DNA from 4 places in the Streptomyces sp. LN549 genome. Region 3 is predicted to be linked to each of the others. Evidence: riboswitches for the same ligand, from Rfam matches in the RefSeq annotation. Region 3 holds a riboswitch; each other region holds the start of a gene.
The links. A riboswitch is a leader RNA that binds a small molecule or an ion and turns the genes downstream of it on or off. The one in region 3 is predicted to bind cyclic di-AMP.

Region 1: another riboswitch for cyclic di-AMP. It lies ahead of SH922_RS04960 (C40 family peptidase); the one in region 3 lies ahead of SH922_RS04105 (transglycosylase SLT domain-containing protein).
Region 2: another riboswitch for cyclic di-AMP. It lies ahead of SH922_RS20900 (M23 family metallopeptidase); the one in region 3 lies ahead of SH922_RS04105 (transglycosylase SLT domain-containing protein).
Region 4: another riboswitch for cyclic di-AMP. It lies ahead of SH922_RS15775 (transglycosylase family protein); the one in region 3 lies ahead of SH922_RS04105 (transglycosylase SLT domain-containing protein).

What each region holds. Positions count from the first base shown of each region.
Region 1 is NZ_JAZHRI010000002.1:1,125,001-1,127,193, forward strand. Features, by position in the region: gene SH922_RS04950 (ATP-dependent Clp protease proteolytic subunit) at 4-639, shown strand; gene SH922_RS04955 (hypothetical protein) at 647-955, shown strand; cyclic di-AMP (ydaO/yuaA leader) riboswitch at 1,260-1,455, shown strand; gene SH922_RS04960 (C40 family peptidase) at 1,459-1,932, shown strand; gene SH922_RS04965 (LysE family translocator) at 2,002-2,193, opposite strand, start outside.
Region 2 is NZ_JAZHRI010000002.1:4,632,555-4,634,747, forward strand. Features, by position in the region: gene SH922_RS20895 (PP2C family protein-serine/threonine phosphatase) at 1-790, shown strand, start outside; cyclic di-AMP (ydaO/yuaA leader) riboswitch at 1,071-1,224, shown strand; gene SH922_RS20900 (M23 family metallopeptidase) at 1,236-2,193, shown strand, end outside.
Region 3 is NZ_JAZHRI010000002.1:919,672-921,864, forward strand. Features, by position in the region: gene SH922_RS04105 (transglycosylase SLT domain-containing protein) at 214-1,092, opposite strand; cyclic di-AMP (ydaO/yuaA leader) riboswitch at 1,098-1,280, opposite strand; gene SH922_RS04110 (ABC transporter ATP-binding protein) at 1,577-2,193, opposite strand, start outside.
Region 4 is NZ_JAZHRI010000002.1:3,531,767-3,533,959, forward strand. Features, by position in the region: partial or broken gene SH922_RS15775 (transglycosylase family protein) at 138-894, opposite strand; cyclic di-AMP (ydaO/yuaA leader) riboswitch at 899-1,070, opposite strand; gene SH922_RS15780 (transglycosylase family protein) at 1,371-2,193, opposite strand, start outside.

The DNA.
Region 1 (2,193 bases), 210 kb from region 3:
GCCATGCACCGCCCCGCCGCCCGCCATGTACTGCCCGAGTTCACCGAGCGCACTTCCCAGGGGACCCGCACGCTCGACCCGTACTCCAAGCTCCTGGCCGAACGGGTCGTGTTCCTCGGCACCCCCGTCGACGACACTGCGGCCGGTGACCTGGTCGCACAGTTCATGTACCTGGAGCACGACGCGCCGGACCGGCCCATCCAGCTCTACATCAACTCCCCCGGCGGCACGTTCGGCGCCATGACCGCCGTCTACGACACAATGATGTTCCTCACCTGCGAGGTGGAGACCTTCTGTCTCGGCCAGGCGGGGGCCGGCGCCGCCGTGCTGCTCGCGGCGGGAGCTCCGGGCAGACGACACGCCCTGCCGGGCGCCCGCGTGGTGGTGCAGCAGCCCGAACTCGCCGAGCCGGTACAGGGGCAGCCGTCCGATCTGGAGATCGAGGCACGGGAGCTGGCCCGCATGCGCGAGACGCTCACCGGCATGCTGGCCCGTCACACCGGCCGCCCCGCCGAGCAGATCACCGCCGATACCGAGCGCGACCTCATCCTCGACGCCGAGGGCGCCAAGGACTACGGGCTGGTCGACCACATCGTCCAGAACCGCTCGCTGTCGCTGCCTCCGCACTCGACGCGGTGAATCCCCGATGCAGCCACCGGAGTTCGCTCCACTGCCCGCCCTGACCCGCGCGGAGGGCGAGTTCATCGACCGCTACCTGCAAGTCCTCGACCAGGTGGGCCGGATCAATCCGGCCCACGGCGGCGACACCTACGGCGCGCTGCGCGCCGCCCAGGCGCTGGCCTCGTACTCGGCCGCACTGCGGGACGCGCTCGCATTGATGCACGAGCGTGGCGAATCCCGGATCCACGCAGTCACGTTGACCCGGGCGCTGCGCGTGCTGGACGGCGAACGGCGCTCCGGGCGGATCACCCTCCCACCCGAGCCCCCTAGTTGATCAGCCCCTCGACCCGACACGCCCGACGCGTCGACCAAATATTCTCCCTCGTTCGGCGTAGACGTTACTTCGCCCGAGGGACAGCTCAATTTGCGCTGTCGCGGTGGACGATGGGTGAAATCTCCCGTTCCGTGGCTGGTGCGGCACCGGTCGGCGAGAGTCGACAGTTTGCCGAAAAGTCACCTTCCCACCCGAACGGGTCAGTCGTGATGAGCCTCACATATCGCCGCTTCCCCTCGGAAATCCGGCACTCGGTGAGTCAAGATCCCTGGGACGACAAGCCCCCGCCACCGCGGCGGGGCGGTCCGGGCGGACGCCGAGTCCTGCCGCCGTCCGGATGCCTGGTCGACAGGAGTGGATCGGCAGGAGTGGAGGACCCGAGCACAACGGGCCGACCGGACCTCCGGTCGTCCCTCGGGGTGAAGCCGCATCCGCGGCCGGGCAACTTCGCCAGCCCGAACCCGACAGGTCATCCTTCACAGGCGGCTGACGAAGGGTTGCGCATGAGTGCGCAGGTTCATGTCCCGTCTCTGCTCGCCCGGGCCACGACGGCCTCGGCCATGACTCTCGCCGCTGTCGGCGGCACGTTGTTCGTTCCCGGCGCCGTGACCGAAGCCCAGGCCGCGACGCATTCGATGAAGGCGCTCAACATCGCCGCGTCGAAGAAGGGGGCGCCCTACCGGTGGGGCGCCACCGGACCCAGCCGCTTCGACTGTTCCGGCCTGACGCTCTACTCGTTCAAGAAGGCGGGCAAGAAGCTCCCGCGCACGGCCCAGCAGCAGTACAACAAGACCCGCCACATCTCGTCCTCCAAGCGGCAACGCGGCGATCTGGTCTTCTTCCATTCCGGCCGCAGCATCTACCACGTGGGCATCTACGCGGGCAGCGGCAAGATCTGGCACTCGCCCAAGACCGGGGCCGTGGTCCGCCTGGAGAAGATCTGGACGAAGAGCGTCTATTACGGCCGGGTCCGCTGAGGCCCCGCCCCGGTCCGCTGCGGACGGGTCCGCCAAGGCCTCTCCCCCGTCCCGGCCCGTGCTCCCGCGTCAGTGCAGCAGCGGGCCGGTCACCAGGACCAGCCCCAGTGCGGTGAGTGCCGCGCCGCTGCCGCCCTCGATCGCCCGGGTGGTACGCGGCCGGCGCAGCCACCGGCCGAGGCGGTCCACCAGGAGCGCCACGACCGGGAACCAGATCAGCGCCATCAGCACGACGATCGCGGCGAGCAGCAGCGTCCTGGG
Region 2 (2,193 bases), 3.7 Mb from region 3:
CGCGGAGACCGCCATGCGGGCGGTGCTGCCGACGCCGTCCGACCGGATCGGCGGGCTGCATGTCGCCGCGCGGTACGAGGCGGCGCAGGCGGACGAGTTCGTCGGCGGCGACCTGTTCTCGGTCACGGACACCCCGCAGGGGGTGCGGCTGGTGGTCGGGGACGTGCGCGGCAAGGGACTGGACGCCGTGGAGGCGGTGGCGGTGATCATCGGGGCGTTCCGGGAGGCGGCCGAGCAGGAGGAGTCGCTCGAGGGCGTGGCGCAGCGGCTGGAGCGTGCGCTGGCGCGCGAGGCGAGCACCCGCGGCGGCCTTGATGCGGTCGAGGGGTTCGTCACCGCCGTGCTGGCGGAGATCCCGCCGGGTGCGTCCGTGGTGCGGATCGTCAACCGCGGCCACCCCGAGCCGCTGCTGCTGCACACGGACGGGGCGCTGGAGGTGCTCGGGCCTTCGGTGCCGGCGCTGCCGCTGGGGATGGACCTGGGGGTGTGGCCGGACCGGGCCGACGAGTGGGAACTGCCCGCCGGGGCGACGCTCCTTCTCTATACGGACGGCCTCTCCGAGGCCCGTGACGCCGAAGGGGTCTTCTACGCCCCCGCCGAGCGGCTGAGGGGGCGGATCTTCCCGGGGCCCGAGGAGCTGCTGTCCGCGCTGACCGATGACGTGCGGCTGCACACGGGCGGTGAGTCGACGGACGACATGGCGCTGCTCGCGGTCGGCCGGCCGGCCGAGGGCCAGCCCGACCGGCGCAGGACCGTGAAGATCGTCGGCCTGGGGGACGGTGGCGGATGAGCCCGAGCCTGAGCCCAGGGCCGGGTGCGGTGGGAGCGGTTTGGCTGCGATGCCACCGTCCGTAACCGAAGGGCATCCCTCCGCATAACATTTGACGCAACGTCAGAAAGCGGGTAGTGGCTGAAGGGTGATCAACTCGTCCGTTTCCACCCGGTTGTGTCCCGTAAAGTCCAGGCCAAAGACCTGAACGATCAGTGGGAACGGCTTGGAATCGGACCCCGGTGTCTATTAACGTTCGATAACGCAGCGCGGTTGTCCCAGCCGCCGTCAGTGGCGGCACCGTGCGCGAGCGCCGAATTCCGCAAGGGAACCGGGGAACCACCTACATGGGGTGAATCGGGCATCTCTGTCTTGTGACGAGACGGAGGAACCCGTAGGAGACCTTCCTGCTCCGAACCCGTCAGCTAACCCGGTAGGCGAGAAGGAAGGAAAGGAGTGCGCCCCCGTGGCGTCCAACAAGCCTGCCCCCGAAGCTCCCTCCCGGTTCGTGTCCGAGTACGGCGATGACTTCGCGACCCGGCCCGGCACCGTTGTCGGTGCGGAGCACGGGGCCGCCTACGCGACCGATCACGGGACCGATCGGGGCAGCGGCTTCGGAATCGACTTCCGCGCCGACGACTCCGGGCCCGACAGGGCCTGGGAGGAATGGAATCCCACCGAGGACTCCGTCCGTCCCGTGCGCGGCAAGCACCGCGTCGCCAAGCAGCGCAACGGTCTGGCCCGTAGCTCCACCGTCCTCGGCGTCGGCGTCATCGCGGCCGTCGGTGCGGGTGGCATGGCCACCGCCCAGAGCAAGCCGCCGGTCTCCATCTCTCTTCCCGATTCCATCTCGGACAATCTCCCCGACGCCAAGTCCCTCCCGGGCGTCGGCGCACTGTTCTCGGGTGAATCCGAGTCCGCGGCGGAGAAGGCCGTGGCCGAGACCGCTTCCGCCCCGCTGACGACCGCCGGCATCACCACCGCCGAGGCCGAGCAGGGCACCACCGACGCGGGTGAGGCCCTGCGCGCCCGCATCCTCCAGCAGGCAGAGCAGCAGCAGGACGCCGCCGACGCCGAGGTCAAGGCCGCAGCCGAGAAGGCCGCAGCCGAGAAGGCCGCCGCGGAGGCGAAGAAGCAGCAGGACGCCGCCGAGGCCAAGATCGCCGCAGAGAAGAAGAAGGCGGCGGAGGAGGCGGCGAAGAAGGCGGAAGCCCTGCGGCTCGCCAAGCTCGCCGCCAGTTACGCCATCCCCACCTCCTCGTACACGATCACCTCGACCTTCGGCGAGGCCGGATCGATGTGGTCCTCCGGCTACCACACGGGCCTCGACTTCGCGGCGCCCACCGGTACGCCGATCAAGGCGATCCACAGCGGCACGATCAAGTCGGCCGGCTACTCCGGCTCCTACGGCTACCGCACGGTCC
Region 3 (2,193 bases):
CGGGCTAGGGCCTGGCGGACCATGATCCGCCGAGCAGGCCCCTGATCTGATCCGGGGGGACGCCGGGAAGAGCCCGTTGTCCTCCTGGCGCCCTGTTGGACCGGCTTCGCGGCGCAAGGGTTGTACGGCATGGCAAAAGGGGTGGAAGGGAGCAGCTCAGCTCCCTTCCACCCCTGTTCACGACTCCGCCCCGGGGGCGGGAACCGCGGTGGGTCAGTAGGCCCCGAAGACGTTGTCGATCGAGCCGTACGTGGCGGCGGCGTAGTTGCACGCCGCGGTGATGTTGGCGACGGGGTCCAGGATGTCCAGCGAGGTGCCGGGCACGTGGTACGCGTCGAACGTGGGCTGGATGACCTGGAGGAGGCCCTTGGACGGAGTGCCGGCGGCGGCGTTCGAGTCCCAGTTGTTGACGATCTGCGGGTTGCCCGAGGACTCGCGGATGACGTTGCGGTAGATGCCGTCGTAGCTGCCGGGGATGCCGTTCTCGGCCATGACGGCGAGGGACTCCTTGATCCAGCCGTCGAGGTCGTCGGTGTACGCCGTCGCGCTCTGCGCGGGGGTGGTCTCGGCGGTCTCCGCGGCGACGGGCGTCGCCGTCCGCTGGGAACGGTCGGCGCGGTCGGTGCTCTCGGCCCGGTCGGCCGACGGCTGCGAGGCGCTGCCGGACGTGTTCTCCGCCTTGAACTCGCTCTTGGTCGCGGCCTTGGGTGCGGCGGCCGCGGACTTGGCGCCGATGGTCAGCTTCAGGCCCGGGTGAATGAGGTCGGGGTTGCCGCCAACCGCACTCCGGTTGTCCTGGTACAGCCGCTCCCAGCCGCCACTGAGGGAATGCCCCCGGGCGATCTTGGAAAGCGAATCACCGGAGACCACGGAATAGGTGGTGGACTCGGCCTTCTGTACGGCAATTTCCTTGCCGGACACGGAAGTCGGGGCCGCGGCCTTTTCCGCTACGACCGCCTGGGCGGGTGCGGCAGAAGCCGATCCGGCAGCGATCAGGGGGAGCGCGAGAACGACTCCGCCCGCGCTCACGGCGATGAAACCGCGGGTCAGGGAGGTGGACTTGGAACGACGGTGCTGACCCTTGAAGGGCATGGCGCTTTTCCTCTCCGCCGCCTGCGAGGTGAGCTGTCGGGTTCGGACTGGAGATGTCCGGCCGCACATGGCGACTTCACCCCTAGCCGCTCCGGATTCCGGACCGGCGGCAAACCTGGGTCCCCCGCTCCTGCCGTACGTGAGTGGTCGGGTTACCGGACGGCGGCAGGATTCGGCGTTCCATCCGGATTGACGGTGACCGTAAGCGAGAAAGGGCAGGCGAAACAAGCCCGGAATTCTTGATCGCAATTAATTCGCAAGATCAATCAAAGGAAATGTGGGACGCCGGTCACATGCGAGCGGGGCAACTTTCTTGGCGCAACAGGGAACCGAAGCCTCCGGTTGTGCGTCAGGAGCGGGAAACGTGACGCTGACCACTGCGCCCGAAAGGGGCGATTTGCTGGATATTCAGAGGTTCTGACCCACGGAAAAGCGACCCCCGTGAGCATTCTTTGCAATTCCGATTTTTCGTACAATTAGGACATTACGGTGCAGGGGTCGGCTGTGCGGCCACGTCTGTACGGCTGCGCGCCACCACGACCGGTGAGCCGTCGCCCGGGGCGCGGAGTATGTCCGCGTCGAGCGCATAGAGCTCCTTCACCAAGGCCTCGTCGACCGTCTCGCGGGGAGCACCCTGCGCGATGACGCGGCCGCCCTTCATCGCGACGAGCAGATCGGCGTAACGGGCCGCGGCGGCGAGGTCGTGCTGGACCATGACGACGGTGCGGCCGGTGGCCGCGACCTCGCGGACGAGTTCCAGGACTTCGACGGCATGCCCGAGGTCGAGGGCGCTGGTCGGTTCGTCGAGCAGGACGACCGGGGTCTGCTGGGCCAGGACCATCGCGAGCCAGCAGCGCTGGCGCTGACCGCCGGACAGCCGGTCGATGCGCTCCCCGGCCAGTGCGGTGGTGCCGGTGGCGTCGAGTGCATCGCGTACCGCCTGCTCGTCTTCGCGCGACCACTGGCGCAGCAGCCCCTGGTGCGGGCTGCGGCCGTAGCGCACCAGACCGGCCACGGTGACCGCCTCGGGGGCGCGCGGCGACTGCGGCAGCAGGGCGACATGGTGGGCGGCCAGGCGCCGGCCGGTCCGCCAGATGTCCG
Region 4 (2,193 bases), 2.6 Mb from region 3:
GCCAGAATTCTACTGACTAGTAACTACAACAGTTGAACGATCACGCCGAAAACCGGCCGACCCCGACCCGGCACGCACGGGGGGAAGATGCGCACCGGGCCGGGGCGGCCGGAGTGATCAGCGAGGAGAGATCGCGACTACTTCGTCAGGTGGAGCTGCTGACCCGGGTAGATCAGGTCGGCGTCCGTGACGATGTCCTTGTTCAGCTTGAAGAGCTGCTCCCAGCCACCCTTGACCTTGTGGTCGGCAGCGATCTTGCTCAGGGAGTCGCCGGCGACGACCTTGTACTCGCCGTCACCCTTCTCGACCTTCTTGCCGGTCGGGGTGGTGACGGTCTTCGACTCGGACCTTGGGGGCGGCCGAGCGGTCCGAGCGGTTGGTGGAGGGGGCCTCGGTGCGCTCGGCCTTCTTCGGCTCGGCCTGCTGGACCGGCGCCGACTCCTGCTTCGGGGCGGCCTTGGGAGCGGCCTCGGTCTTGGCGGCGGAGGAGCCGGTGTCGACACCCGGGTCGACACCGTCGTTGCTCAGGTTGCCGGCACCGGCACAGGCCCAGGCGCCCGGGCCCTGAAGGTCGAGGAGCTTCTCGGCGACGGCGATCTGCTGGGCCTTGGTGGCCAGGTCGGCGCGGGCCGCGTACTGGGTACCGCCGGCGGCGGCCCAGCTGGACTGCGAGAACTGCAGGCCACCGTAGTAACCGTTGCCGGTGTTGATGGACCAGTTGCCACCGGACTCGCACTGGGCGACGGCGTCCCACGTGGACACGGAGGCGGCGGAGGCGCCGGTGGCACCCATCAGAGGCACGGCGATGGCGGCACCGGCGACACCGGCGAGCGTGGCGATACGGACGGCCTTGGACGGGCGACGGTGCTTGTTGCCCTTGCTGTTGAGCAGCATCGAGACTTCTCCTCACCGACGCCTACGAGGTGAGCTGTCGGGTTCGGGCCAAGTGAGTTGCCCGGTCGCACGTCCTAGCGCACGACTTCACCCCAAGCCGGTCCTGATGCGTCTTGCGACGACCGGGCCCGGCGCTTACCTGGGTCCCCCGCTCCTGCCTACGGCGCTTTACGCGTCTGTTCCCTTCGACCGACGGCAGGATTCGGCGTGACGATCGACGGGGCCCGCGGTGCGAGCGGTTCCGACCGTAAACACACCACCCCGCATATCCAAAGATGGACATACCGGATAAACAGCCCCTCCTTGCATCCGAAGAACCGTCGTTTGCGCAGGTGGGAACGGATACGGCGGGACCTCCCGGACAAGATGCGCCAGTTCACGCAAAGAGACCCATGTCTCACTTAGTCAAAAGTGGGACATAGGCCTCTTAACTACCCCAATTTTTGGGGTGTTTTCAGCTGATCATCAGACCGCTCTCACTCGGCCTTCACGCCGAGATCGAGGCTCTGGCCAGGCAGGATGAGGTCGGGGTCGGAGCCGACTTCCGCCTTGTTGGCCTCGTACAGCTGGGTCCAGCCGCCGGACAGCTTCTGTGCATCAGCAATGGCCCAGAGGTTGTCGCCGGCTCGCACGGTGTACGTACCGTCAGCAGCCGCGGCACCGCTGTCGCGTGCGTCACCGTCACCACGCGAGGCGTGCCGCCCCGCGTCCCGGTCACTGCCGTTGCCGCTCCCCCGGGTCTCCTCGGGCGCCGGAGCGCCCCGGTGCTTGCCGGCCTTCTCCTGCCCCCCGGAGGGATCCTCCTCGGCGCCGGAGGCGTCACCCGAGGGCGACGTGGAGGGCGTGGCCGACGGGGACGCGGACGCGTCCGGCTTCCCGCCCTTGTCCTCCGCCTCGTCCGTGGCCCCGTCCGCCGGCTTCGTCGCGTCCGAGGACGCGCCGTCCGACGCGGTCGCGTCCCCGGAGGGGTCGCTGCCCGCGGACGGGTCCGCGCTACCGGTGGGGTCGCCGGACGGCGTGCTGCCCGGATCCACACCCGGCAGGCCGGTGTCCACCGCGAGGCCCGAGATGACCGCGCAACTGGGCCACGCCTTCGGCCCCTGGTCGTCCAGGACCTTCTCCGCCACGGCGATCTGCTGCGAGCGGCTGGCGAGGTCCGCGCGCTCCGCGTACGACTCGCCGCCGTACGACTTCCAGACCTCCTGCGAGAACTGCAGGCCGCCGTAGTAGCCGTTGCCGAGGTCGGCGCTCCACATGCCGCCGCTCTCGCACTCGGCCACCCGGTCCCAGGTCGAGGCG